Regions from separate parts of the Lentzea sp. NPDC037011 genome, predicted to be linked through region 1. Evidence: riboswitches for the same ligand, from Rfam matches in the RefSeq annotation. Region 1 holds a riboswitch; each other region holds the start of a gene.
The links. Region 1 has a riboswitch for glycine ahead of gcvT (glycine cleavage system aminomethyltransferase GcvT). Riboswitches for the same ligand answer to the same signal wherever they lie in the genome.

Region 1 (9,983 bases):
ACGCGACCTTGGCCGCCGCGAGGTTCACCGACTCCAGGCCGGAGGCGCAGAACCGGTTGAGCTGCACACCGGCGGGACGCTGGTCCCACCCGGCGGCCAGCACCGCCGCGCGGGCGATGTCACCGCCCTGCTCGCCGATCGGGGACACCACGCCGAACACGACGTCGTCCACCGAGGAGGTGTCCAGGGAGTTGCGCTCGGACAGCGCGCGCAGGACACCGGCGGCCAGCTCGACGGGCCGCACGCTGTGCAACGACCCGCGCTTGCCCTTGCCGCGCGGCGTGCGCACCGCGTCGAAGATCAAGGCTTCGCTCATGGCACCCACGCTAAGCCCGGCTCCTGGCGCTGGCCATGACCGTGGAGGGTGACCGATTAGCTCAGGAGGAGCTCCATGTGCTCGGGTTCGTCGCAGTCGATGAACCCGAGCCTCCCGTAAAGCCTGCGTGCGGGCAGGTTGTCCTCGTACACGCGCAGCCGCACGACCTTCCAGCCCTCGTCCGCAGCCCACGCCAGCACGCCGTCCACCAGCGCCTCCCCGACGCCGCGGCCGCGGTGGGAGCCCCTGACCCACATCGAGCAGAGGTGCAGGCCGGTGGGCTTCGGCGTGGCACCGACCAGCCCGACCGGCTCCGGGGCGAACGCGATGAGCCTCAGCCCCCGCTCGACGGCCTCCCGCCAGTCGTCCTCGGTGAACGCCTGCTCGTGAGCCAGCGCCGACCCGAAGCCGCCGGGGTCGGTGGCCAGCGCCTCCAGCCGCACGTCACGCCACACCCGCCAGTCGTCCTGGCTGACCCGGTGAATCCGCACACCGGGCAGTCTGACCGACCGAGGTGGTTTTTTCGCTCAGTTTTTCGGGTGACGGGCAGGCGCGGCGGTCATGGCGTCGGCCACCCGCCGGTGGTTTCGTTGACCGCATGGCAGAGCGTCGATCGCGGTGGATGGACAGCGACCTGGACCAGTTGCGCCAGCTCGCGCGCACGTTCATGGAGAAGGAGGTCGTGCCGCACCAGGAGCGCTTCGCCGAGCAGAAGCAGGTCGACCGCGACCTGTGGACCAAGGCGGGCGAGCTCGGGTTGCTGTGCCTGAGCATCCCCGAGGAGTACGGCGGCGGTGGCGGCACGTTCGCACACGAGGCCGTTCTGCTCGAAGAACAGGCACGTGCCGGCGACAGCTCGTGGGGCAACAGCGTCCACAGCGGCATCGTGGCCCACTACCTCAACTCCTACGGCACCGAAGAGCAGAAGCACCGCTGGCTGCCCAAGCTCGCGTCCGGCGAGTACGTCGGCGCGATCGCGATGTCGGAACCCGGCGCGGGCTCGGACCTGCAGTCCATCCGCACGAAGGCGATCCGCGACGGCGACGAGTACGTCATCAACGGCTCCAAGACCTTCATCACCAACGGCGTGCACGCCGACCTCGTGGTCGTCGTCGCGAAGACCGACCCCGGTCAGGGCGCGCAGGGCATCTCGCTGCTCGTGGTCGAGCACGACATCCGGCGCGGCCGCGTGCTCGACAAGGTCGGCATGAAGGGCCAGGACACCGCCGAACTGTTCTTCGACGACGTCCGGGTGCCCGCGGAGAACCTGCTGGGCGGCCAGGAGGGCATGGGCTTCGTCCAGCTCATGCAGCAGCTGCCGCAGGAACGCCTCATCATCGGCGTCGCCTCGATCGCGGGCATCGAGGCCGCCGTCGACGTGACGCTGAAGTACGTGAAGGAGCGCACGGCGTTCGGCAAGGAGCTCATCAAGTTCCAGAACACCCGCTTCAAGCTCGCCGAGTGCGCCACCGAGGCGGCCGTGACCAGGGCGTTCATCGACGAGTGCGTCGAGAAGCACCTCAAGGGCGAGCTCGACGTGCCGACCGCCGCGATGGCGAAGTACTGGGCGAGCGACCGGCTGAGCCGCGTCGTCGACGAGTGCCTGCAGCTCTTCGGCGGCTACGGCTACATGAACGAGTACCCGATCTCCCGCGCCTGGACCGACGCCCGCGTGCAGCGGATCTACGGCGGCACGAACGAGATCATGAAGGAAATCATCGCGAGGTCGCTGTGAGCGGGCCGCTCGCGGGGCTGAAGGTCGTCGAGCTCGCGGGCCTCGCGCCCGCGCCGTTCGGCTGCATGGTGCTCGCCGACCTCGGCGCGGACGTGGTCCAGGTGCACAAACCGGGCGCCCACCCGGCGGTCCCCGGTGACTTCCTCGGCCGCAACCGGCGCTCGATCGCGGTCGACACCCGCACGCCCGAGGGCGCCGAGCTGGTGCTGACCCTGGTCGAACGCTCGGACGTGCTGGTCGAGGGCTTCCGGCCGGGCGTCACCGAACGGCTCGGCATCGGGCCCGCGCAGTGCCTGGCCCGCAACCCGCGCCTCATCTACGGGCGCATGACCGGGTGGGGCCAGGACGGGCCGCTGGCCGACCGGGCCGGGCACGACATCAACTACATCGCCGTCGCGGGCGCGCTGGAACCGCTCGGCCGGGCCGGCGGGCCACCGTCGTTCCCCATCAACCTCCTGGGTGACTTCGGCGGGGGAGGGCTGCTGCTGGCCCTCGGCGTGCTCGCCGCGCTGTACGAGAGGGAGCGGTCCGGGCGCGGCCAGGTCGTGGACGCGGCCATGGTCGACGGTGCCGCGCTGCTCACCACGTTCCTGCACGGCATGCGCAACGCGGGCATGTGGTCCGGTGGCCGCGGCGAGAACATGCTCGACGGCGGGGTGCCGTTCTACGACGTCTACGAGGCCGCGGACGGCAGGTACGTGGCCATCGGCGCGCTGGAGGAGAAGTTCTACGCCGACCTGGTGCGCGTGCTGGGGCTGGCGGACGCACCGTCGCGCAACGACCCGGCCCGGTGGCCTGAGCTGCGCGAACACATCGCGGCGGCGGTCAGGACCCGCACCAGGGACGAGTGGGCCGACCTCGCGCGGGACACGGACGCCTGCCTGGCGCCGGTGCTGACCCCGGCCGAGGCGGCGGAGCACCCGTTCACCGCGGAGCGCGCCACCTTCGTGGACGTCGCCGGTGTGCGGCACCCGGCGCCGGCGCCCCGGTTCGACCGGACCCCGGCGGCGGTTCCGACCCCTCCGGTGCCGGTCGGGGCGAACACCGCGGAAGTGCTCGCGAACATGGGTGTGGCGGAAGACCGAATTGCGGAACTGCGGCGGGCTGGAGCAATTGCGTGAACGGTCGGAGGCGCATTAATGACGACACCACGCCGTGACGGAGCGTGATGCCGGGCATTCGGCATCCGGGTGAGGCCCGGTGCACCTGTGTCTTGTCCAAGCTGTGGGATTCGAGGGTCCTCGCGCTCACCTCGTGCCCAGGACATCGGCGCTGGAAACCGGCGGCTTTAGCCGCCATTCGGGTGACAACAGGCCCGGTGCAGACGTGCGGTGGCGGTGGATCCGCCGCCCCGCCTGGCGTGGTGGTTGTTCATCGCACGGGTGAATGAGGGAGCATGTCGGGTGACACGGGCGGTTCGCCGCCCCACCTGTGAGCGACATGGACGGAGAGGGACCTGTGAACCTCAAGAAGGTGCTGGTGCTGGCGGGCGTCGCGCTGGTGCTGTTCCTCCTGATCACCCAGCCGGAAGAGTCCGCGTCGGGGGTCCAGACGGCCCTCGGCTGGCTGCGCGAGGGTGCGGAGTCGATCATCACCTTCGTCAGGAGCCTCTTCGGGACGGCCACCCCCGTCGCCTAGTGACCCTCGGTGATCCTCGGCCCTCCGCGTTGAGCCGGACGGGTGGAATGAGGCCAATCACGCACTGGTAACGGGTGTTCTGGCGATTCAGGGTCTGGCGATTGTCAGACCTACCGAATACCTTCCGCTGCAATGGCCGATCCCCGACCGACGAGGAGGCATGGATGGTCGAGGACTCCGGGGTCCACGAGCTGTTGCAGCAGTGGGCGGCTGAACGGTCTGACGACGCAGAGATGCAGGAGGTGAACCGGATCAAGAACGCGTGGCTCGCGGAGGCTCCCCCCTCGGCGCCCGGCATCCCCGTGCAGCGGGGAGGCAGGAGTGGGCCGCGTGGCTTGGTCAAGGTCGACTCGGCGGATCCGGCCTACGTGGCCGCGATGCGCAAGCGGGCGCCGGAGGCACCCGAGGCACTGCTCGCCGCCGCGGCGAGCTACTGGCAGCTGGTGGGCGACGTCGCCGAGGCCGAGCAGTGGTGGGACGCGGGCATCAGCCCGCTGGACCAGCGCGCGCTCGACTACCGCGCCGCCGGCCTCACGCCTGCCGACCTCGGAAGGCGCCTGGGACCGATGACGGTTCTCCAGCACCTCCGCCGCGGTTCGGCCGCGGCCTGGTGCGTTGCTCGTCTGCAGAGGCAGCGCCGGGACGGCGTGGCGTAGGAGAAGCGGGCTGTCGAGGCATCGGCAGCCCCGAAGTTCACTCGCAAACGGGCACGCGCGCTCCCGTGGCGCGCTACCCCCTCACGGGTGGCCTCCTGACAGGAGGCCTCACCCCAGTAGTGTGGAGGTCGTGCGCGGCCTCCTTACTCCCCAGCGTGTGCTGATCGCGCTCGCCTGTCTGGCGGCGCTGGTCCTCTGCTGCGGGCTCGCGTGGTGGCAGTGGCAGCGCTTCGAGTCCGCGAGCGGCACGTTCCAGAACCTCGGGTACGTGCTCCAGTGGCCGCTCTTCGGCCTCTTCCCCCTCTTCATGGTGTGGCGGTTCCGCCGTCTCGCGCGCCAGCGCCGTGACGAGGCTCTCTCCGCACCGGAGCCGGTTGCACCTCCCGTCGCACCGGTGACTACCGTTGACGCCGTCAAACCCGCGCCTGTCGAGCACTTCGACGACGAAGAAGACGCGGAGCTCGCGGCCTACAACCGCATGCTCGCGGACCTCAACGCGCGGGACGGTCGTTGAGCGAAGGCGGGCAGATGAAGGGTGCGTTGACCCGGTTCCGGGTCATGGCTTACGTGGTCGGTGTCTTCCTGCTGCTGCTGGTCGTGGCGATGGTGCTGAAGTACGCCGCCGGCATGGACCAGGCGATGAAGGTCGTCGGCCCGATCCACGGGTTCCTCTACGCCATCTACCTGGTGCTTTCGGTCGACCTGGCGCTGAAGCTGCGCTGGTCCATCAAGGGCACCGCGCTCGTGCTGGTCGCGGGGACGATCCCGTTCCTGTCGTTCTGGGCGGAGCGCAAGGTGGTGGAGAAGACTGCTCAGGGCGTGCCGCTGTGACGTTCGGCCTGCTAGCGTCTGGGGCAACCAACTGAACACGGCCGTCGATGTCGCGCGGGAGAGCTCCCTTCAGCGGGAGCGCCGAAGGAGCAACTCCTCCCCGGAATCTCTCAGGCACAGATACCGCACGACGAAGGCAACTCTGGAAAGCAGGCTCATCAGGAGCCTCGCCCACGGTGCAAGTCGCTCCGGCGACGAAGCTCTCAGGCTCATGACAGAGGGGGAGGCTCGCTCTGGTGAGGAGTCTCCGGTGGACCGTGTCATTCTTCTGTTGCCTCAGCCGGCCTGGCCCGGCTCTTCGGCGCACCCTGGAGGAGCGTTCTGATGTCCCGCCTCACGCCACTGAACGCTGAGCACGAGTCGCTCGGCGCGATGTTCACCGACTTCGCGGGCTGGAAGATGCCGCTGCGCTACTCCAGCGAGCTGGCCGAGCACCACGCCGTGCGCACCACCGCCGGCCTGTTCGACCTCACGCACATGGGTGAGGTCGTGCTGACCGGGCCGCAGGCCGGTGCCGCACTCGACTACGCGCTGGTCGGCCACATCTCCGCGCTCGCGGTCGGCAAGGCCCGCTACACGATGATCACCCAGGCCGACGGCGGCGTGGTCGACGACCTGATCGTCTACCGGCTGGGCGACGAGGAGTTCATGGTCGTCGCCAACGCCTCGAACGCCGCCGTGGTCGCCGAGGCGCTCGTCGAGCGGGCCACCGGGTTCGACACCGTCGTCACGGACAGGTCCACGGACTACGCGTTGATCGCGATCCAGGGCCCGAAGTCGGTGGAGGTCCTGGCCGGGCTGACCGACACCGACCTGTCGACGGTGAAGTACTACGCCTCCTACCCCTCGAAGGTGGCCGGGGTGGACGCGCTGCTCGCGCGCACCGGCTACACCGGCGAGGAGGGCTTCGAGCTGTTCGTCGCGCCCGACGACGCCGCCGCAGTGTGGACGGCGCTGCTGGAGGCCGGGCAGCCGCACGAGCTCAAGCCGTGCGGTCTCGGCTGCCGCGACACGTTGCGCCTGGAAGCCGGAATGCCGTTGTACGGCAACGAGCTGACCACCTCGCTCACCCCGTACCACGCGGGTCTCGGCCGGGTCGTGAAGCTCGACAAGCCGGGCGACTTCGTCGGCCGCGAGGCGCTGACCGAGGTGTCCGAGTCCGATGTGGACTCCGTGCTGGTCGGTCTGAAGACCCCCGAGCGCCGCGCGCCCCGCCACGGTTACGCCGTGCTGAACGGCGACGAGGTCGTCGGCGAGGTGACCTCGGGCGCGCTGTCGCCGACCCTGGGCTACTCGGTGGCGATGGCCTACGTGAACCGGGCGAGCTCCGCGCCCGGCACCCCTCTGCTGGTGGACGTCCGCGGCAAGAAGCAGCCGGTCGAGGTCGTCGCACTTCCGTTCTACAAGCGCGCCAAGTAGGGAGATCCTCCAGATGTCCGACCAGTTCAACGCCTCCCTCGCGGAGTACGACCCCGAGGTCGCGCAGGCCGTTGCGGCCGAGCTGGCGCGCCAGCAGGGCACCCTCGAGATGATCGCCTCGGAGAACTTCACGCCGGTCTCGGTGCTGCAGGCCCAGGGTTCGGTGCTGACCAACAAGTACGCGGAGGGCTACCCCGGCCGCCGCTACTACGGTGGCTGCGAGCACGTCGACGTCGTCGAGCGCCTCGCCATCGAGCGCATCAAGTCGCTCTTCGGCGCCGGTTTCGCCAACGTCCAGCCGCACTCCGGCGCCCAGGCCAACGCCGCCGCGATGTTCGCGCTGCTGCAGCCCGGTGACACGATCCTCGGCCTGGACCTCGCGCACGGCGGTCACCTGACCCACGGCATGCGCATCAACTTCTCCGGCAAGCTCTACAACGTCGTGCCGTACCACGTCTCCGACGGTGACGGCCGCGTCGACATGGCCGAGGTCGAGCGCCTCGCCACCGAGCACCGCCCGAAGCTGATCGTCGCCGGCTGGTCCGCCTACCCGCGCCAGCTGGACTTCGCCGAGTTCCGCCGCATCGCGGACTCGGTCGAGGCCTACCTGATGGTCGACATGGCGCACTTCGCGGGCCTCGTGGCCGCGGGCCTGCACCCCTCGCCCGTCCCGCACGCCCACGTCACGACCACGACGACGCACAAGACCCTCGGCGGTCCGCGCGGCGGCGTGATCCTGTCGAACGACGCCGACATCGCCAAGAAGATCAACTCGGCGGTGTTCCCCGGCCAGCAGGGCGGTCCGCTGGAGCACGTGATCGCCGCCAAGGCCGTGGCGTTCAAGCACGCCGCGTCGGAGGAGTTCGCCGACCGCCAGCGCCGCACCCTCGACGGTGCCCGCATCCTCGCCGACCGCCTCTCGCAGCCCGACGTCGCGCAGGCCGGCGTGAAGGTGCTGACCGGCGGCACGGACGTGCACCTGGTCCTGGTCGACCTGGTCAACTCCGAGCTGGACGGCAAGCAGGCCGAGGACGTGCTGCACCGGATCGGCATCACGGTCAACCGCAACGCGGTCCCCAACGACCCGCGCCCGCCGATGGTCACCTCGGGTCTGCGCATCGGCACCCCGGCACTGGCCACCCGCGGCTTCGGCGAGGGGGATTTCACCGAGGTCGCCGACGTGATCGCCGAGGCCCTCAAGCCGGGCGCCGCGATCGACGAGCTGCGCGCCCGCGTCGAGGTGCTGGCCGCGAAGCACCCGCTGTACTCCACGCTCTGACCCTGCGGCAACGAAGGGGCGGCACCGGACCTCCGGCGCCGCCCCTTCTCCGCCTGTTCGAACGTCACGCGGGGCCCCCGCGTTTCCCTGTGGGGAACGCGGGGCCCCCGCGTGACGTGAAAGACCACTCGATCGGGTGAGAGCGGAACGACGGGAACCCCGGCCCCTTCCCCAGGGCCGGGGTTTCGCGTGTCAGGGTGTCGTGTGTGTCAGGTGGACCGTCCTAACGGGATGGTCGTTGCAAGGGGACTAGGCCGCGGGCACCGTCACGCCGGGGGGAAGGCATTCGACGTTGCGCTTGCCGTCGGGCTGGATCACGAACCAGGTGTTGCCGACGCCCTGGCCTTTCCAGGCACCCGGCTTCGGGTCCTGCGAGTAGGCGTAGAGCGCCCAGCCGTCGATCGCGACCTGCTTCTTGCCGTCAGCGCGGGTGATCAGCGAGACGAGCTTCGAGTCGATGCCCTCGACCTGCGGGATCGTGTCCGACAGCAGCGGCGGCCACGTGATGGCGCACTGGCCGTTGCAGTTCGACTTGCCTTCCGGCTTCGGGGTGTCCTTGTCGAAGCGGTACATCGTGCGGCCGTCGCCGTCCTGGACGACCAGGCCCATCTTGTCGACCGGCTTGCCGACCAGCTTCAGCGAGCTGACCGGTGCGGCTGCGGGGGGCTGCTGCGCGGCCGGGGTCTCCGGTGCCTGCTGCTGAACCGGGGTCTCGGGCACCTGAGCGGGTTCCTGGAGCACCGGGGGCTGACCCACGTCGCCGTAGTCACCGAGGACGCCCAGGTCGGTTTCGGTCTGTGCCACCGGCTTCGAGTTTGTGCCACTTCCCGTGGCGCTCCAGACACCAAGACCCAGCACAACTGCCAGTCCCGCGGCGAGCCCGATGGCAATGCGGTTACGTCGGATCACACTCATGTCCTCCTTGTCCGTCGTTCGCTCTACCGGGCCATACGGGCGTGGTTGCGTCTCGGTTCAGAAACGAACCGAACCTCTTGCCGTCCCGAACGTCAGGCGGAGCCGGTTTCGCAGGAGGTGCAGGGTGGTCGTCGCTGGTCAGCTGGCAGGAGTGGCGGAACGGGTGCTGGGTGCGCCGCTTCCGATCGGGATTCGGGCGTGGGACGGGAGCGTGGCCGGCCCACAGGACGGGACCGTGCTCGTGCTCCGCTCCCGCGACGCGCTGCGCCGGCTCGTGTGGAGCCCGAACGAGCTCGGGCTCGCGCGGGCGTACGTGAGCGGCGAGCTCGACGTGGAAGGCGACCTCGCGGCCGGGCTCTCCCAGGTCTGGGGGCTGGTGCGGCGTGGTGTCACGCGCAGGCCGAAGCTCACCGAGGTGGTGCGGCTCGCGCTGGACCTCAAGGTGGTCGGGCGCAACCCGGACGCGCCGAAGGAGGAAGCACGGCTCAAAGGCGCGCTGCACAGCAAGAAGCGGGACCGGGACGCGATCTCGCACCACTACGACCTGAGCAACGCCTTCTACCGGCTCGTGCTCGACCCGAGCATGGCCTACTCGTGCGCGTACTTCACCGCCGAGGACGAGGAACTGGAGCAGGCGCAGCACAACAAGCTCGACCTGGTGTGCCGCAAGCTCGGCCTGCAGCCCGGCCTGCGGCTGCTCGACGTCGGCTGCGGGTGGGGCTCGATGATCATCCACGCGGCGAAGCACTACGGCGTGCACGCCACCGGGGTCACGATCTCCGCTCAGCAGCGCGAGCACGTCCTCTCGCGCATCGCGGCCGAAGGGCTGGAGGGCCGGGTCGAGGTGCGGCTGCAGGACTACCGCGAGGTGCGCGGCGAACCGTTCGACGCGATCTCCACGATCGAGATGGGCGAGCACGTCGGCGAGCGGAACTACCCCGAGTACGCCGCGACGCTGCACCGGCTGCTCAAGCCAGAGGGGCGGCTGCTGCTGCAACAGATGTCGCGCGGCCGGAACGCGCCGGGCGGTGGTGCGTTCATCGAGTCGTACGTGGCACCGGACATGCACATGCGACCGGTCAGCCAGACGACCGGGTTCCTGGAGGCGGTCGGGCTGGAGATCCGGGACGTGCACGCGTTGCGCGAGCACTACGTCTGGACCGTCCGCGCGTGGGCGCGGACGCTCGAAGAGAG
Region 2 (9,983 bases), on a different contig from region 1:
AGCTCGGCGAGGTAGCGGCTGTGCCGGGTGTCGGTGCGGGACACCAGGGCCACGTCGTGGCCCTCTCGTCCAAACCGGTGCGCGATGGACATGCCGAGACCGGGGCCGACGCCGATGACTGCTGCGAGGGACATGAGCTGCACCTTCCGGCTAATTCGAGGGTGTCCTCGACTTGTGGGAGTGACGGTATCACAGAAGTCGAGGGGAGGCTCGACTTAGGGGGCGTTTGTAGAATGCCGCCATGGCAACCAGGCCCCTGCGCGCGGACGCCGCTCGCAACCGCGCCAAGCTGCTCGCGGCGGCCGTCGACGTGTTCGGTGAGCAAGGGCTCGATGCGGCGCTGGAGCACATCGCCCGCAGGGCCCAGGTCAGCATCGGCACCCTCTACGCGCACTTCCCCACGCGCCAGGTGCTCATCGACTCGATCTTCCCGAGCCGGCTGGCGGTGCTCGACGACATCGGCGCGGCCGCGCTGGCCGCGCCTGACCCGTGGCGGGGTTTCGCGGACTTCGTCGAGGGCACGGTGGCGTTGCAGGCGCAGGACCACGGGCTGAACGACGCGATCGCCCGGCGGCTGGTGCCGTCCGAGGAGGCCACCAGCGCGTGCGGGCGCGGCATGGGGCACGCGGAGCGGATCATCCAGCGCGCCAAGGACGCCGGGGTGTTGCGCGCGGACTTCGAGCTCGCGGACCTCGTGACGCTGACGTGGGCGATGTCGCAGGTGATCAGGGAGTCGGTCGACACCGAACCGGACCGGTGGCGGCGGTTCCTGCGGTTCTACCTCGACGGGCTGCGCACGGCCGGGTGAACCGCGCCACCGGGGACACCGGTGGCTCGGCCGGTGCGGTCACGCGACGTTGAAGCGGTCCGGGTCGGGGCCGGTGCGGGTGCCGTTGTCGAGCTCGGCGATCACGGTCATGTCGTCCTGGGCCAGCTCGAAGTCGAAGATGTCGATGTTCTCCCTGATCCGGTAGGGCGTGACGGACTTGGGGATCGCGACGTTGCCGAGCTGGACGTGCCAGCGCAGCACGATCTGGGCCGGGGTCTTCGCGTACTTCTCGGCCAGGCCGGTGATCTCCGGGCGGCCCAGCAGCGCGCCCTGGGCGAGCGGTGACCAGGCCTCGGTGACGATGCGGTGGGTCACGTGGACCTTGCGCATCTCCTCCTGCTGCAGCAACGGGTGCAGCTCGATCTGGTTCACCGCCGGGGTGGTCGGGAACTCGTCGAAGAGGCGCTGCAGGTGGCGGGTGTGGAAGTTGGAGACGCCGATGGCCCGCACCCGGCCGTCGGCGTAGAGCTGCTCCAGCGCGCGCCACGTCTCCGGGTACAGCTCGCGCCGCGGGGTCGGCCAGTGGATGAGGTAGAGGTCCAGCACGTCGCGCCGCAGGCGGCGCGTGCTCGCGTCGAACGCGCGCAACGTCGAGTCGTAGCCCTGGTCGGAGTTCCACAGCTTGGTCGTGACGAACAGGTCCGGCACGCCCGCGATCGCGTCGCCGACACCGGACTCGTTGCGGTAGGCGGCGGCCGTGTCGATGCTGCGGTAGCCGGCCTCGATGGCGGTCGTGACCGCACCGGCCACCTGGTCCTCCGGCACCTGGAAGACGCCGAAGCCGAGTTGGGGGATCCGTACTCCGTTGTTCAGCGAGATCAGCGGAACCATGCGGGTAGCTTCGCACCGTTGTAGAGCCGGTGCATCGCCTCGATCGCGGCCACGACCTCGCGGCGCAGCTCGTCGGGTGCCACGACCTCCACGTCGGGGCCGAACTTGAGCAGGTCGGGCAGGGCGTGCCGGAGCGACTCGGTCGGGAAGCCGAACTCCTCCCCCGGCTGCGGTGCGAGCTGTGCGACGACCCGGGCCTGGTGGCCGCTGAGCAGGTACCGCGCCTTGTCGAGACCGGCACTGGTCATGCGCACGGTGACGCGTTCGCCGTACATGCGGGCCTCGAACTCCTCGGACCACCCGGCCCAGAAGGCGGCGAGGTCGAAGTCGTCCGGCCGGTCGAACGTCTCGTCCAGGACCTCCAGCTCCAGCACCCGCGACACCCGGTAGGTGCGCAGGCTGCCGACGAAGTACCAGGTGCCCGCCTTGAGGACGAGACCGAGCGGGTCGACCTCGCGGGTGACGGTCTGCTGCCCCCACCGCCGGTAGGTCATGCGGACGCGGCGCTGCTCCCAGACGGCGTCGGCGATGGTGGCGAGGTGCGCGGTCGGTTCGTCGCCGCGGAACCACGTCGGGGTGTCCAGGTGGAACCGCTGCCGGATCTGCTCGGCCCTGGCGCGCAGCTCGGTGGGCAGCGCGGCGAGGAGCTTGAGCTGGGCCGCGGCGGCGAACTCCTGGAGGCCCAGCTCCTGGGCGGGACCGGGCAGGCCGGTGAGGAACAGCGACCGCGCCTCGCCGGAGGTCAGTCCCGTGAGCCGGGTGCGGTAGCCGTCGACGAGCCGGTAGCCGCCGGCCGGGCCGCGGTCGGCGTAGATGGGGACGCCGGCGGCGCCGAGGGCCTCGACGTCGCGGTAGATGGTCCGGGGCGAGACCTCCAGCCGGGCCGCCAGCTCGTCGGCGGTCATCCGGCCGCGGGACTGGAGCAGCAGGAGCACCTGGATGAGCCGGCTCGACTTCATGCCACAAACCTGACATGAACTGTCAGGTTCTGCCAGCAGGGTGGGGTCCATGAAGGCAACCGGAACCATCGAAGTGAAGAGCTGGGACGAGAAGACCTGGGACGGCCGGTCCTACCGGGACGTCGAGGGCCGCAAGCTCACCGAGGCGCACGTCCAGTTCGGGTACGCGGGCGACATCAGCGGTACGGGCAGCTGCCGGTACCTCATGTACTACGGCGACGACGTGGCGTGGACGACCGCGATCGAGGAGGTCACCACGGACGAGGGCACGCTGGTGCTGCGGCACGTCGGCGCCTACCGGTCCGCTGTGGAGGGGTCGATCGAGGTCGTCGACGGCACCGGGCGGTTCCTCGGCGCGAAAGGTGCGGTGACCGTGGACTGGGCGGAGGATGGCAGCGGCACCTACGCGCTGGAGTACGAGGTCTGAGCCCATGACCAACGCCCCCGTCTACGACGCCGCCCAGCAGCGCATCACCGAGCTGGTGCGCGGCCGGGACCCGCAGACGCCCGTCGCGGCGACTCCCGGCTGGTCGGTCAAGGACGTGGTGGCGCACCTGGCCGGCGGTCTGCGCGACTTCGCGGACCGCCGGTTCGACGGTGTCGAGTCCGGCGAGTGGGGTGAACGGCAGGTGCGCGACCGCCGCGGCAACTCGCTCGACGACGCCTTCGCCGAGTGGGACGCGAACCGGGAGCTGGCCGCTCCGCTCTTCGACACGCCCATGGGCTCGGTGCTGATCGCCGAGGTCGTGGCGCACGAACACGACCTGCGCGCCGCGCTGGGCGTGCCCGGCGACCGGGACCCGCAGGTGGTGCGTGCGGCGTTGACCCGGCCGTTGCAGCAGCTCGACCAGCGGATGCGGGAGAACGACGTGCCCGCGCTGCGGGTGGTGCTGGAGCACGGCGACCGCGTGCTCGGGCACGGCGAGCCGGAGGGGACGCTGCGCACGACGTCGTTCGAGCTGATGCGGGCCATCGGCGGGCGGCGGTCGGTGGACCAGATCAGGGCGATGGACTGGGACGGTGACCCGGACACGTGGATCTCGTCGCTGGCGTTGTCCGGAAGGCACCGCGCGGAGCCGTTCGAGGAGTAGGTTCCCGGCGTGACCGACTGGCTGGCAGACACCCGCGAGTCCTACGACACGGTCGCCGCCAGTTACGCCGACTACACGCGCGGCCTGCTGGACGGGATGCCGCACCTGCGGGCGGCGTTGCGGCTGTTCGCCGAGGAGGTGGACGGTCCCGTCGCCGACGTCGGCTGCGGTCCCGGCGACGTAACGGCGCTGCTGCACGGGCTCGGCGCGGACGCGTTCGGGATCGACCTCTCCCCCGCCATGGTCGCGCTCGCCCGGCGGAACCACCCCGGGCTGCGGTTCGAGGTCGGGTCGATGACCGACCCGCTCGGCGACCGGGTCGGCGGGGTGCTGGCCTGGTGGTCGCTGATCCACGTGCCGGACGAGCTGGTCCCGGTGGTGCTCGGGCACTTCCGGGACGCGCTGCGGCCGGGCGGGCTGCTGCAGCTGGGTTTCCACGTCGGCGACCGCACGAACCTGAAGACGCGGGGTTACGGCGGGCACCCGATGCGCGTGCACGTCCACCTGCGCCGGCCGGAGCGGGTGGCGGCGTGGCTGCGCGACGCCGGGTTCGCGGTCGAGGCGCAGTGGCTGCTCGGCGAGGACGGCGCGGTGCTGTTCGCCCGGCGCGGGTGAGACCATTCCACCGTGGCAGAGGAACAGACGTGCCAGCGGTGCGGTGAGGCCGTGGAGCTGGCCCCGGAGGACTTCGAGCTGTTCGAGCGGATGCACCCGGACTGCTTCCACTTCGCGTTCGAGCACGACCTCACCAGGCCGGGCATCACCGAGCAGGAGAACTGCGGCGACGAGACCTGTCCGGTCGGAGCATGAGAGGAGGGGCGCACCCCTGGGTGCGCCCCTCCTCCGCGGTGTGGATCAGCTGCTGTAGGCCTCGAGGGGCGGGCAGGAGCAGACCAGGTTGCGGTCACCCTTCGCGCCGTCGATGCGGCGGACCGGCGGCCAGATCTTCGGAGCACCGGTACCGGCCGGGTACACGGCCTCCTCGCGGGTGTACGGGTGGTCCCACTCGCCGACGGTCACGCAGGCCGCGGTGTGCGGTGCGTTGCGCAGCGGGTTGTCCTCGACGGGCCACTCGCCGGCGCCGACGCGGTCGATCTCGCGCTTGATGGCGATCATGGCGTCGATGAACCGGTCGATCTCGGCCAGGTCCTCGGACTCGGTGGGCTCGACCATCAGCGTGCCGGCGACCGGGAACGACATGGTCGGGGCGTGCAGGCCGTAGTCGGCCAGGCGCTTCGCCACGTCGTCGACCGTCACGCCGGTGGCCTTGGTGATCGGGCGCAGGTCGAGGATGCACTCGTGGGCCACGAAGCCGCCCTCGCCGGTGTAGAGGACTGGGTAGTGCTCGTCCAGGCGGCGCGCCACGTAGTTCGCCGCGGCCACGGCGGTCAGGGTCGCGCGGCGCAGGCCGTCGCCGCCCATCATGCGCACGTACGCCCACGAGATCGGCAGGATCGACGCGGAACCCCACGGGGCCGCGGAGATCGGGCCCACGCCCGTCTCGGGGCCCGCGGTGGGCTGCAGCGGGTGGTTCGGCAGGAACGGGGCGAGGTGGGACTTCACGCCGATCGGGCCGACGCCGGGGCCGCCGCCGCCGTGCGGGATGCAGAACGTCTTGTGCAGGTTCAGGTGCGAGACGTCCGAGCCGAACTTGCCGTAGCGGGCCAGGCCGATCAGCGCGTTGAGGTTCGCGCCGTCGACGTACACCTGGCCGCCCGCGTCGTGGACCAGGCCGCAGACCTCGCGGACGGTGTCCTCGTACACGCCGTGGGTCGACGGGTAGGTGATCATGATCGCGGCCAGGTCGTCGGCGTGCTCGGCGACCGTGGTGCGCAGGTGGCCCATGTCGATGTTGCCCTTGTCGTCGCACTTCACGACGACGACGCGCATGCCGGCCATGACGGCGGACGCGGCGTTCGTGCCGTGCGCGGACGACGGGATCAGGCAGACGTCACGGGCGGAGTTGCCGTTGGCGCGGTGGTAGGCGCGGATCGCCAGCAGGCCGGCGAACTCGCCCTGCGAGCCGGCGTTCGGCTGCAGCGACACGGCGTCGTAGCCGGTGACCTCGGCCAGCCACGCCTCCAGGTCCGACACGATCGTCAGCAGGCCCTTCGCGTCCTCGACCGGCGCGAACGGGTGCAGCGTCGAGAACTCGGGCCAGGTGATGGACTCCATCTCCGCGGTCGCGTTCAGCTTCATCGTGCAGGAGCCGAGCGGGATCATGCTGCGGTCCAGCGCGACGTCCTTGTCGGACAGTGCGCGCAGGTAGCGCAGCAGCGCGGTCTCGGAGCGGTGCGCGTGGAAGACCGGGTGGGTCAGGTAGTCCGAGGTGCGGCGCAGGTCCGACGGGATGCCGTCGGCGGTGTCGGTGTCGATCGCGTCCACATCGGACCCGGTCACGCCGAACGCCTCCCACACGGCGACGACGTGCGCACGCGTGGTCTTCTCGTCGCAAGCGACCGCCACGACGTCGGCGTCCACGAGGCGCAGGTTGATGCCGAGCTCGCGGGCCTTCGCGACGACCTCGGCGGCACGGCCCTCGACGCGCACCTGCACGGTGTCGAAGAACTCGCCGTGCACGACGTCGAGACCGGCCTCGCACAGGCCCGTCGCGAGGACGGTGGCCAGGCGGTGCACGCGGGTCGCGATGGCGCGCAGGCCCTCGGGGCCGTGGTAGACCGCGTACATCGACGCGATCACGGCGAGCAGCACCTGCGCGGTGCAGATGTTCGAGGTCGCCTTCTCACGGCGGATGTGCTGCTCGCGGGTCTGCAGCGCCAGGCGGTAGGCCAGCGAGCCGTCGGCGTCGACGGAGACGCCGACGAGGCGGCCGGGCAGCTGGCGCTCCAGGCCGGAGCGGACGGCCATGTAGCCGGCGTGCGGGCCGCCGAAGCCGATCGGCACGCCGAAGCGCTGGGTGGTGCCGACGACGACGTCCGCGCCGATCTCACCGGGCGGGCGCAGCAGCGTCAGCGCCAGCAGGTCGGCGACGACGACGGCCTGCGCGCCGGCGGCGTGGATCTCCTCCACCAGCGCGGCCTGGTCGCGGACCACACCGGACGCACCGGGGTAGGACAGCAGCACGCCGAAGAAGTCACCGCCCAGGCCCAGGCCCTCGATGCCCTGCGACAGGTCGGCGACGACGACCTCGATGCCCAGCGGCTCGGCGCGGGTCTCGATCACGGCCAGCGTCTGCGGCAGCGTGTCGGCGTCCACGACGAACTTGTTCGACTTCGCCCTGCCCGCGCGGCGCACCAGGGTCATGGCCTCGGCGGCGGCGGTCGACTCGTCCAGCATGGACGCGTTGGCCATCGGCAGGCCGGTCAGGTCGCCGACCATCGTCTGGAAGTTCAGCAGCGCCTCCAGGCGGCCCTGCGAGATCTCCGGCTGGTACGGCGTGTACGCGGTGTACCAGGCGGGCGACTCCAGGACGTTGCGCAGGATCACGCCCGGCGTCACGGTGTCGTAGTAGCCCAGGCCGATCATCTGGGTCATCGGCCGGTTCTGGGAGGCGAGCGCGCGCAGCTCGGCCAGCGCCTCGGTCTCCGTGGCGGGCGCCGGCAGGTCCAGCACCAGGTCGCGCTCGTGGATGGACGAGGGCACCGCGTGCTGCGCCAGCTCCTCCAGCGATCCGACACCGATCACGTCGAGGATGCGGGCGAGCTCGGCGGGGCGCGGGCCGACGTGCCGGTCCGCGAACGGGGTGCCGTGCTCGAGAGCGGCGAGCGGAATGCGGTCCTGCGTCATCTAACGCCTCCGGGGGGCTGCGGGCACACGTGTCCTGGTGCCCTCCCCGCTCTGTCCGTACCCGGCATCGGGCGCCTGAGAGGTTCACCCGCCACGAGAGCGGGCTTTCACCGTCGGCGGGATCTCGAGAGATCCGCTTTCCAGAGGCGTCTCGCTCACGCGGTCCTGGGTGCCTGAGAGGTTCCCGGGGAGGAACTTGCTCCTTCGGCGCCGGGTGCAGCACCCGGTCTCTCCCGCCTGAGTTCAGCGACTACCCGTGAAGAGTACCCGCAGGCAGGCCCGCCAGTCCCCACCGACGCGACCTACGTCTCAGCGACGGGACCGGCTGAGCCGGCGACAGCGGGTCAGCCGGTGGCGCGCTCCCGGCGGCGGCGGGTCAGCTCGTCCTCGGTCATCGGCGCGATTTCCACGCCGTCCGCACGTTCGGCCGGGAACTCGTGGATGGTCCCGCTGATCTCCCGCATCGCACCGCTCACCGCGATGCCGAACACGCCCTGCCCGCCCTGGAGCAGGTCGACGACCTCCTCGGGGGAGGTGCACTCGTAGACGGTCGTGCCGTCGGAGAAGAGCGTGATCCGCGCCAGGTCCTGCACGCCGCGGCGGCGCAGGTGGTCGACGGCGACCCTGATGTTCTGCAGCGAGACCCCGGTGTCCAGCAGCCGCTTCACGACCTTCAGGACGAGGATGTCCTTGAAGGAGTAGAGCCGCTGGCTGCCGGAGCCGTGCGCCATCCGCACCGTCGGCGCGACCAGGCCGGTCCTGGCCCAGTAGTCGAGCTGCCGGTAGGTGATCCCGGCGATCTGGCACGCCGCGGGTCCCCGGTAGCCGACGAGTTCGTCCGGCAGCGAGGAGTCCGGGAACAGCTCACCCTGCTGCCCGGATTCGGCCCGCAAGGGCGCTTCCTCGACCACGCCTGCCTCCCCTCGCCAACGGCCACGAAAGTCGGGGCCGTCAAGCCGCCTGGTCCACTCGCGCAGACCGGCGACGTCCACTCGAGTTCGACGGTAAGACCGCTCCGAGGGCAGGTCAACGCGACGCGCGGGGAGTGTTGGCCCCCAACCTGAGGCGGGGGTCCGCACCGTCACCCGAACTAGGACGTTCAGGTGACGTTTAGTGATTGTTTAGCGGCCATGATGTGCGGAAAGTAGTCCGATCGAGGGACACCCCACCGATCGGCGCCGGGTCCGAACAAGACGGTCAGCGACAGTCGGGGGAACTCAGGTGTCGGCGCCCCGGAAGTCCTCGGGAGACACGGAGTCGAGGAACTCGCGGAACTTCTCGACCTCGTCCTCCTGCTCGTCCGGGATGATCAGACCGGCCTCCGCCAGCACGGACTCCTCCGCGTGGATCGGCACGCCGACGCGCAGCGCGAGGGCCACCGAGTCGGACGGGCGGGCGGACACGCGCACGTCGCCGTCGAACACGAGCTCGGCGAAGAACGTGCCCTCCTGCAGGTCGGTGATCCGCACCTGTTCGAGGTTGCGGCCCAGCGCCCCGATGACGTCCTTGAGCAGGTCGTGGGTGAGCGGGCGGGCCGGTCGCACGCCCTGCTGCTCCAGCGCGATCGCGGTGGCCTCGACCGAGCCGATCCAGATCGGCAGGTACCGCTCACCCTCGGTTTCGCGCAGCAGGAGGATCGGCTGGTTCTGGGGCAGCTCCACCCGGACGCCCACGACACGCATCTCGCTCATCGGGTCTCGCCTCCCTCTGACTCGTTGGGGAGTACCCGGAACGTCTCCGAGCATCCCCCGGCACACGCGTTCGACGCTACCCGCCAAGCGGGCCGTGTGCTCAATCGTTGCGGGCAGAACGTGATCAAGACGATGGCCGCTCGAACCCGCTCTTCCCCGCACCGGGTACAACGAGCGGAAGAGGGCGGCCGATTCCCGGAAAGCACGGCGAACCGGGAGGAGTTCCGCGCAACGGCGGTCAGCGCACGAGTGCGTTCGGGCTCGACGCAGGAAAACTCCCGCGGAGCGCGGCGAACTGCTCAATGACGCAAAACAGTGGAGAAGACGGCAACAGCACTGCACGGTGGAACTCGGGGCGGAGCTGCGTGAGCACCGCCCCGACGCTCGTCATCCCGCAGACCCGGGACCGGCCGGTCCCAGGCCGTCAGGCTCCCGCGGAGCCGGGACCGGTCAGGAAGACCAGGCGGAACTTGCCGATCTGGACTTCGTCGCCGTTCGCGAGGACGGCCTGGTCGACCGGCTCGCGGTTGACGTAGGTGCCGTTGAGGCTGCCCACGTCGATCACGACGAACTCGCCGCCCTCCCGGCGGAACTCGGCGTGGCGGCGCGAGACCGTCACGTCGTCGAGGAAGATGTCGCTGTCGGGGTGGCGCCCCGCGCTCGTCGTGTCGCGGTCCAGCAGGAACCGCGAACCGGCGTTCGGGCCGCGCTTCACCACGAGCAGCGCGGAACCGGCGGGAAGGGCGTCGACACCGGCAACGGCCGGCTCCTGTGCGGGCGCCTCGGCGCCGCCTTCCATCTCCTGGAGGAAGTCCGCCCGGAAGACGGAGGTCCG
Region 3 (9,983 bases), on a different contig from region 1:
GCGAGGCGTTCTCGTCGGGCATGAGCGTCAGCCTGGTGGCCGGCGCCGTGTCCGTGTTCCTGGGAGGTGTTGTGGCGAGCGTGCTGCTGCGGCGTGCCTAGTATCGAGCCGTGGACAGCGTGTGGTTCGGCAAACCCAGGCCGGCGAGCGGCCAGCACCTCGGCCTGAGCCGGGAGGCCATCGTCCGCAAGGCGATGGAGGTGCTGGACGAGCACGGCCTGGCGAAGCTGTCCATGCGCAAGCTCGCCGCCGAGCTGGGCGCGGCCCCGATGTCGCTGTACTGGCACGTGCCCACCAAGGACGCGCTCATCGAGCTGTGCCTCGACGAGATCTACGGCGAGTTCCCGCGCCCGGCCCCCGGCGCCGCGTGGGAACCCGCGCTGCGCGAGATGATGCACGCGTTCCGCCGTCTTGCGCTCGCACACCCGTGGTGGGTGCGCGGCATCGGCGAGTTCACCACCATCGGTCCCAACGCCGTCGCCATGGCCGACGCGATGCTCGAACCCATGCGGGCGGCCGGCCTGACGATGGTCCAGGCGTCGCAGGCGATGTCGGCGGTGTCGAGCTTCGTCGTCGGGTACACGACGGCGGAGGCGAACTTCCGCAGCCGCGGCGGCCACGACGAACCGCCACCGGACCTCGGCCGGATCGCGGACCTGTACCGGGAGAAGCACCCCCGCTACGTCGAGATGCTGGACCAGCAGGAGCTGTGGTCGCTGGAGGGGCAGTTCGAGTTCGGGCTGGACTGCGTGATCGACGGGGTCAAGGCGCGGGTGGCCGCGCTGCGGTGACCGCGAGGAGGCGCGCCCGTGAAGGCGAAACCCCCGCAGCGTGCTCCGCGTGCGGGGGCTCCTCCATCCGACTGGCTCTCAGACCACGGACTCCAGCGGCGTGTGCACCAGGCCGGTCGCCTCGGCCACCGGGCCGTTGGTCAGCTGACCGGCGTGCGCGTTGAGGCCCAGGGCGAGCGAACGGTCGTCCTTCAGCGCCTTCTCCCAGCCCTTGCCGGCCAGCGCGACCGCGTAGGGCAGCGTCACGTTGGTGAGCGCGTAGGTGGAGGTGCGGGGGACGGCGCCGGGCATGTTGGCGACGCAGTAGAACACCGAGTTGTGGACCTCGTAGGTCGGCTCGGCGTGCGTGGTGGCGCGCGAGTCCTCGAAGCAGCCGCCCTGGTCGATGGCGATGTCGACGAGCACCGAACCCGGCTTCATCTCCGCGACCAGCGCGTTCGAGACGAGCTTCGGGGCCGCGGCACCCGGCACCAGGACGGCGCCGATGACCAGGTCGGCCTCGCGGACGGCCTGCTCGATCGCGAACGAGTTGGACGCGAGCGTGCGCAGGCGGCCCTGGAACTGGGCGTCGATCTGGCGCAGGCGGTCGACGTTGGTGTCGAGGATCTGCACGTCGGCGCCCATGCCGACGGCGATGGTGGCGGCGTTGACACCGGCCACACCGCCGCCGATCACGACAACGCGGGCCGGGGCGACACCGGGGACGCCGCCGGGCAGCACGCCGCGGCCACCGGAGGGCTTCATCAGGCTGAACGCGCCCACCTGCGGGGCGAGGCGGCCCGCGACCTCGGACATCGGGGCGAGCAGCGGCAGCGAGCGGTTCGGCAGCTGCACCGTCTCGTAGGCGATGGCCGTGGTGCCGGAGGCCAGCAGGGCCTCGGTCAGCGGCTTGTCGGCGGCGAGGTGCAGGTAGGTGAAGAGGGTCTGGCCGGAGCGCAGGCGGGGGTACTCCTCCGCGATCGGCTCCTTGACCTTGAGGACCAGGTCGCCCTCGGCCCAGACGTCGTCGGCGGTCGGGAGGACCTTCGCACCCGCGGCGAGGTACTCCTCGTCGGTGATCGCGGAGCCCAGACCGGCGCCCTGCTCGACGTACACGTCGTGGCCCCGGCTGGTCAGCTCGTGGGCCCCGGCCGGCGTGAGGGCGACGCGGTACTCGTGGTTCTTGATCTCGCGAGGAACGGCGATCCGCACGATGACTCCTCCGTTTCGGCTGGCTGCTATCTCACAATGTGGGGCAGCCGGGAGGTCATGTCACTGTGCGGGTTGCACTGTTCGGGACCAGGCCGGTTGTGCTGCTGGGACAAAGCGACCTGCGCCACGCCTGTACCGGTCCCGCGTTGACACCCGGTGGCGGGCCCACATAGCGTTCCCACCGGAACTGAATAACGGCCGCGGTGCCCCTGACGGGCACCAGAACCCGGGTGGGAGAGACCTCGACGAGCTGGTCGGGGCGCCGAAGGGGCAAGCTCCCGCACACTCTCAGGCAGCAAGACCACTCGGGGTAGGCAACTCTGCACGGCGGAGGGGGCGCACGTTTCCTGCCCGTCATCTGCCAGAGGAGTCGCCGTGGAGTTCCCCGAGAACCTGCTCTACACCGCCGAACACGAGTGGGTCGACTGGACGCCGGGCACCCAGGACCCGTTGACCTGCGGGATCACCGAGTACGCCGCGGACGCGCTGGGTGACATCGTCTTCGTCCAGCTCCCCGAGGTCGGGGCCGAGGTCGTCTCCAACCAGGTCTGCGGCGAGCTGGAGTCCACCAAGTCCGTCAGCGACCTGTTCTCCCCGGTCACCGGCGAGGTCCTCGAGGTCAACACCGCCGTCGTCGACGACCCGGCGATCATCAACACCGACCCGTACGGCGCCGGCTGGCTGTTCAAGGTGCGCGTGGACTCCGCGGAGGACCTGCTCACCGCGGCCAAGTACGCCGAGCTCACCTCAGACTGACCCGCTCGCACCCACCACGAAGGACTGATCAGTGGCGATCAGCGTTTTCGACCTGTTCTCCGTCGGCATCGGGCCGTCCAGCTCGCACACCGTCGGCCCGATGCGCGCCGCCGCCATGTTCGTCGAGAAGCTCGGTGCCCGCGCGTCCGAAGTGGACCGCGTGCACGTCGAGCTGTTCGGCTCGCTCGGCGCCACCGGGCACGGCCACGGCAGCCCCAAGGCCGTGTTCCTCGGCCTGGAGGGCAACCTCCCGGAGGAGGTGGACCCCGCGGCCGCCGCCCACCGCGTCGAGGAGATCGTCGCGAGTGGACGGCTGCGGCTCGGCGGCACGCACGAGATCGGCTTCGCGCACGACCGCGACCTCGTCATGCACCGCCGCAAGTCGCTCCCGTTGCACCCCAACGGCATGAGCTTCGAGGCGTTCCGCGGTGACGAGCCGGTCGAGCACGCCGTCTACTACTCGATCGGCGGCGGCTTCGTCGTCGACGAGAACGCGTCCGGCAGCGACCGCATCAAACCCGACTCGACCCCGCTGCCGCACCCGTTCCTGACCGGCGACGAGCTGCTCGCGCGCTGCCGCGAGACCGGCCTGTCGATCAGCGAGATCATGATGGCCAACGAGCTGTCGTGGCGCTCGGAGGAGGAGGTGCGGGCCGGGCTCCTGCACATCTGGCACGTGATGCAGGAGTGCGTCGAACGCGGCTGCACCGAGCAGGGCATCCTGCCCGGCGGTCTCAAGGTCCGCCGCCGCGCCGCCGAGATGCGCAAACGGCTGGAGGGCGAGCACTTCGTCACCGACCCGCTGCGCGTCATGGACTGGGTCACGCTCTTCGCGCTCGCCGTCAACGAGGAGAACGCGGCAGGCGGCCGGGTCGTCACCGCACCGACGAACGGCGCGGCCGGCATCGTGCCCGCGGTCCTGCACTACTACACCAGGTTCGTGCCCGGTGCGAACGACGACGGCGTGGTGAGGTTCCTGCTCACCGCGGGCGCCATCGGCGTGCTGTTCAAGGAGAACGCCTCGATCTCCGGCGCCGAGGTCGGCTGCCAGGGCGAGGTCGGCTCCGCGTGCTCGATGGCCGCCGGTGGTCTCGCCGAGGTCCTCGGCGGCACCCCGGAGCAGGTCGAGAACGCCGCCGAGATCGCCATGGAGCACAACCTCGGCCTCACCTGCGACCCGATCGGCGGCCTGGTGCAGATCCCGTGCATCGAACGCAACGCCGTCGCGTCCGTCAAGGCGATCACCGCGGTGCGCATGGCGTTGCGCGGCGACGGCTCGCACTTCGTGTCGCTGGACAAGGTCATCAAGACCATGCGGGACACCGGCAAGGACATGTCGGTGAAGTACAAGGAGACGGCGCGCGGCGGTCTCGCCGTCAACGTCATCGAGTGCTGAGGCCGGTCAGGGCCTGGCGTCGTACCGGCGCTGGGCCTCGATCACGTCCGGCATCCGCGACTCCAGCAGCACGATCAACGCCATCAGCTTCTCCGCCGTCTCGCGCCCGAGCGGCGTGAGGCTGTAGTCGACCCGCGGCGGGTTCGTCGGCTGCGCGTCGCGGTGCACGAGCCCGTCGCGCTCCAGCGCGTGCAACGTCTGGGACAGCATCTTCTCGCTGACGCCGTCGACCCGGCGGCGCAGCTCGTTGAACCGCAGCGACCCGTCGACCAGCGCGCTCAGCGTCAGGCTGCCCCACCGGCCGGTGACGTGCTCCAGCGTGGGACGTGACGGGCACGCCTTCGCGAACACGGTGAACTCCATGTCCGCGAGGGTACCCCATCGCACTTACGAAAAGTTAGTGCTCGCTCGAACGGCAGGCCCGCACACAGCGCGTGTGCGGGCCTGCCTGCTCAGAACGGCCAGTCGGCGTCGCGCCCCGCCTCGATCAGCGGAACCGCGCGGAACGTCGCGTCCGTCAGGCCGCCGAACTCGTGCCGGTTCCCCGTGCCCGACGCGAACGCCCCCTGTCGGTACCCGCCCAGGTTGAACCCGTAGACCGGCACGTGCCGCGGCACGACGTCGTCGACCCCGGCACCGCCCGGCCCGGCGACCGTCTGCATGTCCGAGATGATGAACACCCGGTCGTGCCCTCGGTACGAGCTCTTCAGCGCACCGATGACGTCGGTGCCGTGCCCGACCTCACCGACCCTGCCCAGGAACCGGTCGACCTCGCTGATGACCGACGCCCCTCGCCGCAGCTCGTGGCGGAACACGCCGGTCGCGAACCCGTGGACGTCGACCTGCTCGCCCTTGGCCCCGAGCGCCACGCCGAACACGGCCGCGGCCTTGGCCGGCGTGACCTTCGAACGCGCCGAGTAGCCCGTGCAGGTCATCGACCCCGAGGTGTCGATCAGCACGAGCGACCGGCCCGGCAGCGCCGGCAGGTTGCCCAGCGACGCCTGCAGCGCCCGGTCGAGCGCGTGGCCCCAGCGCAGGCTCGGCGCCGCCTCGTACGCCGAGAGGAAGCGGAACGGGAACTGCCGCGACCGCGCCACCTGGCCGGGGTCGGCCAGCCGGGCCGCGACCTGCGCCGCGACCTCGTCCGACACGCCCGCCTCGTCAAAATTCCTGAGGTTGCGGATCGCGGCCATGAAACCCATCGACGGTGCCAGTGCCTCCCACACCCGCGCCGTCATCGGACCCTGCAACCACCCGGCCACCGACTCCCACGTCATCCCGGCCCGCCGCAGCGCGTCCGCCGCGTCCGGTCGCCCGAACAACGCCCGGCGCTGCTCGACCGGCCACGCCATCAGCTCCCGCCGTGCCGCGACGGTCCGCAGCGACTCGGGAACGGTGACGTCCGGGTCGCGGCGGCGGTCGAGCACGTACTGGAACAGGTCGCCCTGCCAGGCCGTGCTCGGCGACGGGTGCACGAGGTTCAGCACGTCGGCCACGCGGAAACCACGCGCCTCGCTGTCCCACTTGAGCACCGACCGCTCGTCGTAGAGCCGCCGCACCGCGTCCGCGATGCCGCGTTTGACGGGCTTCGGCACGGTCCGGCCGTGGACCGCGGTCCAGTAGGCCAGCAGCTCGCCCGGCTCGTCCGCGCGCTGCAGCACCGACGCCACGACCGCGCGGTTCGTCACGCCCGCGTCGGCACCGGCCTCGAGCCGCGCCTTCACGAACTCGGCGGCGCCGACCAGTGCCGCGGTCCGCATGTTCGCCTCGCCGCGCAGCCACGCCAGCATCCGCGCCGTCCACTCGGGATCCTGCAACGCCGCCGTGCGCACCAACTGCGCGTAGCGCTCGTCGCGGGTGCCGCCGCTCTCGTAGAACGTCTGCTCGCCGCCCATGTTCGACACGGCCAGCAGGAACAGCTCGCCCAGCGCGGTGCGTTCGTAGCCGGCGCCGCCCTCGTGGGTGCGGCCGGACCGCTTCGACCCGATGGGGCTCTTCCCGAACGGACGCGCCTTCAGGACGTTGAACTTCGACATGGCTCTTCCCCCTCGGGAGGCGAGACGGGGGAGCGCACAGCGGACAGGAATCCGGCTGACGGGATTCGAACCCGCGACCGCCCCATTTGCGGTGAAAGGTTTCGCACCGGGTGCACGTGCAGACAACCACGCCACGCCACCGAATTGTTCTCAGGAACTCGGTGGCGTGGCAGAAGGGTGGCCCGAGGTCAAGGCGCAGAAGGTGACTGCCCACCGGGGTGGGCGAAGAGCCGGACTGGCCGGCCTTCAGGAGTCGAACCTGAGATACCGAAGTAACCCTCTGCCGCGCACCGGGCCTGACTACAGGAAACCACACCGCGCAAGCGGTTTACGGTGTTTTCACGAAACGCCGCAGGAGGTAGAACAACCCGGCGGTGGCCAGGAAACCGAATGCGCTGATCATGACGATCTGCTCGACGGTGTCCGCCCGCGACCCGGCGAAGACGTAGGCCGCGCAGATCGGGACGGTTCCCAGCAGGGTGGACGTCATGAAGGTCCCGAACGACACCCGCGACACCCCGGCCGACACGGACACCGTCTCCGCCATCATCGGGATTCCGCGTGCGACCCCGAAGAACCAGGGCCCGAACTGCCGTCCCCACCGCCGCATCTCCCGCAGCTCCTCGATGGTCACGACGCGCCGCACCAGCCACGGGCGTGCGAAGCGGCCCAGTGCGTAGCCCGCCGCGGAGGAGCCCAGGGAGCCCACGACCGCGAGCACCAGGCCGAACGGCAGGCCCAACGCGGTTCCGGCGAGGACGATGAGCGGAGTGGACGGCACGGGCAGGAGGACGTCGACGACGAGCAGGGCGAAGATCACGGCCGCGGCCCACACGGGGTCGATGCCGCGCACCCAGGTGACGACCCCCTCGAAGTCGATCAGGTTCAGCGCCTCGAACACGATCCAGCTCAGCAGCACGAAGCCGAGCACGACGAACGGTATCCACTTCCACCGCACGCCCGTCTCACAACTCATCGGGTGATGGTCGCCCACCGCGGTGCGCCGGACAATCCGCCAGTGGCGCGGGTTCAGCGACTGGAACCCGAACGTGTGTCGTCTCGACGCACCGGTGCCCGCTCCGGTGCTCAGCGCTCACACCGCGGCCCGTGCACAAAGGACCTAGGCGCGGCGCGGGCGGAACACGGCCACGACGACGCGCAGGCCCAGCAGCACCGAGATGATCAGCAGGTTGTAGCCGAGCACCTGGTGCAGGCCCAGGTCCGGCACGACCTGCGGGCCGCCGTCGGCGCCGAGCAGCAGCACGGCCATCACGCCCGCGGTCGCGCCGAGGACGGTCAGCATCACCTGGTGCAGCAGGCCGGTCACGTAGGCGCGGTCGCGTTCGTCGGCGAACAGGCGCATCGACATGCTCAGGCGGCCCTGTTCCACGGCGCCGGTGATGCGGTCGACGCGCCGCGGCAGCCTGCGCAGCACGGGCAGGACGGCCTGCAGCTCCTCGGTGAGGGTGCGCTGGACCGACTCGGGGGTGAGGCGTTCGGAGATCTGCTCGGCGGCGAACGCGCGTGACTCCACGACGATGTCGAAACCGGGGGAGAGCACGCCGAGGGTGCCCTCCAGGGTCGCCAGGGCGCGGAACACGGCAGCGACCTCCGGCGGGATGCTCAGGCCGAAGCGGGACACGATCAGGAACAGGTCGCCGAACATCTCCACGTCCGGGCGCATGCCGGCGCCGAGGTGGCGGGCCATGAACTGGCCGAGCGAGCGTTCCAGGCGCTGCTCGTCGATGTCCTCGGGGCGGGAGGTCAGCTCCAGCACCGCGTCGGTGAGGCCGGCCGGGTCACCGCGGTCGATGGCGAGCAGCAGCCGTTGCAGCGCCGAGCGCAGCGCCGAGTCGATGCGGCCGACCGAGCCGAAGTCGAGCAGGCCCAGGCGGCCGTCGGCGAGCAGCAGGACGTTGCCGGGGTGCGGGTCCGCGTGGAAGACGCCGTCGAGCACGACTTGGCGCAGCACGAACCGCAGCAGCGTGCGCGCGAGGCCCTCGTCCGCCGCGGCACGGCGGACCGGCACGCCGTCGAGGCGGTCCATCACCAGCACGCGCTCGGTCGACAGGTGCACGTGCGGCAGGCCGACGGAGGCGTCCGCGACGGCGGAGACGGCCGCGATGTTGCGCGCCTCCACCCGGAAGTCCAGCTCCTCGCGCAACGCCGCCGCGAACCCGTTCGCGAGGTCCCGCACGCCCAGCGCCGCACCCCACCGCGTGCGCTGCAACGTCTCGGCCAGCCGGCCCACGATGTCCAGGTCGCCCTCGGCGACCGCCCGCACGTCCGGGCGCTGCACCTTCACCACGACCTCGGCACCGGTCCTCAGCACCGCCCGGTGCACCTGCGCGATGGACGCCGCCGCCAGCGGTTCGGGATCGACCGAGGTGAACGCGTCCACGCCCACCTCGGCGTCGAGCACCGCGCGCACCGACTCCCAGGACGCGGCGGACACCTCGTCCTGCAGCAGGCTGAGCTCGGCGACGAAGTCGGCGGGCAGCAGGTCGGAGCGGGTCGACAGCACCTGGCCGAGCTTCACGAACGTCACCCCGGCGTCCTGCAGCGCGAGCCGCAGCGACCGGGCGAGGCCGGTGTCGGTGCGTTCCCGGCCGCGCAGGTAGGGGCCGAGGCCGTGGCGGAACGCGATGGCGGTGATGCGCGAGTACCGGCGGGTGCGGGCGATCCGGCGGCGGAGCAGGCCCCACCACTCGGTGACCGGCGGGATCGAGCCGGTCGGCACCAGCACCTCGGCGAGCGCCAGCAGCCCGATCACGACGAGCAGCGACAGTCCGAGCTGGACGCTCACCAGCGCGGGCGAGGGCTCCGCGGTGGTGGTGCCGAAGAGGCCGGAGGCGATCGACATGGCCAGCAGGCACATGAGCGCGGTGCGGACCAGGCCGACGCGCAGGCCGAGGATGCGGCGCGCGGCCAGCGCCATTCCCAGCACCAGCAGCAGGAAGGTGGCCGGGAAGCCGACCGCGTAGACCAGGAAGTCCCCCATGGCCGCAGCCTAGGCGGAGCGAGCTGAACGCCACCGGTGCTCCAGCACGACGGCGGTGCGCTGGAACACCGGTGGCGCGGTCAGGGGGTCAGAAGTCGAAGACCTTGCCGGTGTGGGCGCGCACGGCGCACGGGTTCGAGTACACCTGCTGGAAGTCGATCCTCTTGCCGCGCCACTTGCCGCGCAGCATCGCCTTCGTCGGGTTCAGCTCCATCGTGCACATCGCGCCGGTGTCCTCCAGCCTGCGGAAGTCGCCGTCGACCGGCGTGAGCTGGTCGCACGCCTGCTGGGCGTGCTTGTGCAGCCCGCCGGCGGGGTCGCACTGCAGCTGCGTGGTGCTGAGGGCGCCCATCTCCGGCTGCACCGTCAGCACCAGGCCGGATGCGGGGAGGAAGGGCGCTGCCTGTGCGGTCGCGGGAACCAGGGGAACGGCGAGCGCGAGGCAGGCGAGCAGAAGTCGGGTCCTTGCCATGCCACCACCATGGCGTGGCGAGGACCCGGAACTCCATTCAACTCAGCGGTAACACCGGATCGTGTAAACCGCCCTCACGGCGTGCAACTAGACGCCCGCGAGCTCCGTCCCGGCGAGCGCGCCGGCGACCTGGTCACCGACCGCCGCCATGCCCTTGGCGTTCGGGTGAACGGGGAACGCGATGCTCGTCGGGATGATGCCCTCGACCCACTTGTCCCACGGAGCGGCGCACGTGTCGCGGCCCGCGCTGATGTCGTAGGGGTTCACGAACGTGGCACCGGCGGCCTGGGCCTGCGCGCCGAGCATGGCGTTGAGCTGCTGCTGCACGCCGTCGAGGTAC

Region 2: linked by a shared signal. The riboswitch ahead of gcvP (aminomethyl-transferring glycine dehydrogenase) and the one ahead of gcvT (glycine cleavage system aminomethyltransferase GcvT) in region 1 are both predicted to bind glycine.
Region 3: linked by a shared signal. The riboswitch ahead of gcvH (glycine cleavage system protein GcvH) and the one ahead of gcvT (glycine cleavage system aminomethyltransferase GcvT) in region 1 are both predicted to bind glycine.

What each region holds. Positions count from the first base shown of each region.
Region 1 is NZ_JBVJRT010000012.1:129,588-139,570, reverse strand. It holds gene ACZ7CH_RS32600 (acetyl-CoA C-acetyltransferase) at 1-316, opposite strand, end outside; gene ACZ7CH_RS32595 (GNAT family N-acetyltransferase) at 373-807, opposite strand; gene ACZ7CH_RS32590 (acyl-CoA dehydrogenase family protein) at 915-2,051, shown strand; gene ACZ7CH_RS32585 (CaiB/BaiF CoA transferase family protein) at 2,048-3,172, shown strand; gene ACZ7CH_RS32580 (hypothetical protein) at 3,510-3,689, shown strand; gene ACZ7CH_RS32575 (helix-turn-helix transcriptional regulator) at 3,854-4,345, shown strand; gene ACZ7CH_RS32570 (hypothetical protein) at 4,476-4,859, shown strand; gene ACZ7CH_RS32565 (DUF3817 domain-containing protein) at 4,874-5,176, shown strand; glycine riboswitch at 5,222-5,312, shown strand; glycine riboswitch at 5,314-5,401, shown strand; gene gcvT (glycine cleavage system aminomethyltransferase GcvT) at 5,501-6,595, shown strand; gene glyA (serine hydroxymethyltransferase) at 6,609-7,874, shown strand; gene ACZ7CH_RS32550 (COG4315 family predicted lipoprotein) at 8,124-8,678, opposite strand; gene ACZ7CH_RS32545 (class I SAM-dependent methyltransferase) at 8,974-9,983, shown strand, end outside.
Region 2 is NZ_JBVJRT010000006.1:529,815-539,797, forward strand. It holds gene ACZ7CH_RS21675 (SDR family NAD(P)-dependent oxidoreductase) at 1-134, opposite strand, end outside; gene ACZ7CH_RS21680 (TetR/AcrR family transcriptional regulator) at 242-808, shown strand; gene ACZ7CH_RS21685 (aldo/keto reductase) at 848-1,660, opposite strand; gene ACZ7CH_RS21690 (helix-turn-helix transcriptional regulator) at 1,648-2,619, opposite strand; gene ACZ7CH_RS21695 (DUF3224 domain-containing protein) at 2,669-3,046, shown strand; gene ACZ7CH_RS21700 (maleylpyruvate isomerase family mycothiol-dependent enzyme) at 3,051-3,710, shown strand; gene ACZ7CH_RS21705 (class I SAM-dependent methyltransferase) at 3,720-4,325, shown strand; gene ACZ7CH_RS21710 (hypothetical protein) at 4,338-4,520, shown strand; gene gcvP (aminomethyl-transferring glycine dehydrogenase) at 4,566-7,457, opposite strand; glycine riboswitch at 7,608-7,703, opposite strand; gene ACZ7CH_RS21720 (MerR family transcriptional regulator) at 7,802-8,368, opposite strand; gene ACZ7CH_RS21725 (bifunctional nuclease family protein) at 8,675-9,148, opposite strand; gene garA (glycogen accumulation regulator GarA) at 9,573-9,983, opposite strand, start outside.
Region 3 is NZ_JBVJRT010000008.1:128,678-138,660, forward strand. It holds gene ACZ7CH_RS25325 (MFS transporter) at 1-101, shown strand, start outside; gene ACZ7CH_RS25330 (TetR/AcrR family transcriptional regulator C-terminal domain-containing protein) at 111-791, shown strand; gene ald (alanine dehydrogenase) at 870-1,982, opposite strand; glycine riboswitch at 2,204-2,296, shown strand; gene gcvH (glycine cleavage system protein GcvH) at 2,358-2,738, shown strand; gene ACZ7CH_RS25345 (L-serine ammonia-lyase) at 2,770-4,134, shown strand; gene ACZ7CH_RS25350 (winged helix-turn-helix transcriptional regulator) at 4,141-4,497, opposite strand; gene ACZ7CH_RS25355 (vWA domain-containing protein) at 4,587-6,170, opposite strand; gene ACZ7CH_RS25360 (TVP38/TMEM64 family protein) at 6,499-7,146, opposite strand; gene ACZ7CH_RS25365 (ABC1 kinase family protein) at 7,291-9,171, opposite strand; gene ACZ7CH_RS25370 (SSI family serine proteinase inhibitor) at 9,260-9,643, opposite strand; gene ACZ7CH_RS25375 (SGNH/GDSL hydrolase family protein) at 9,731-9,983, opposite strand, start outside.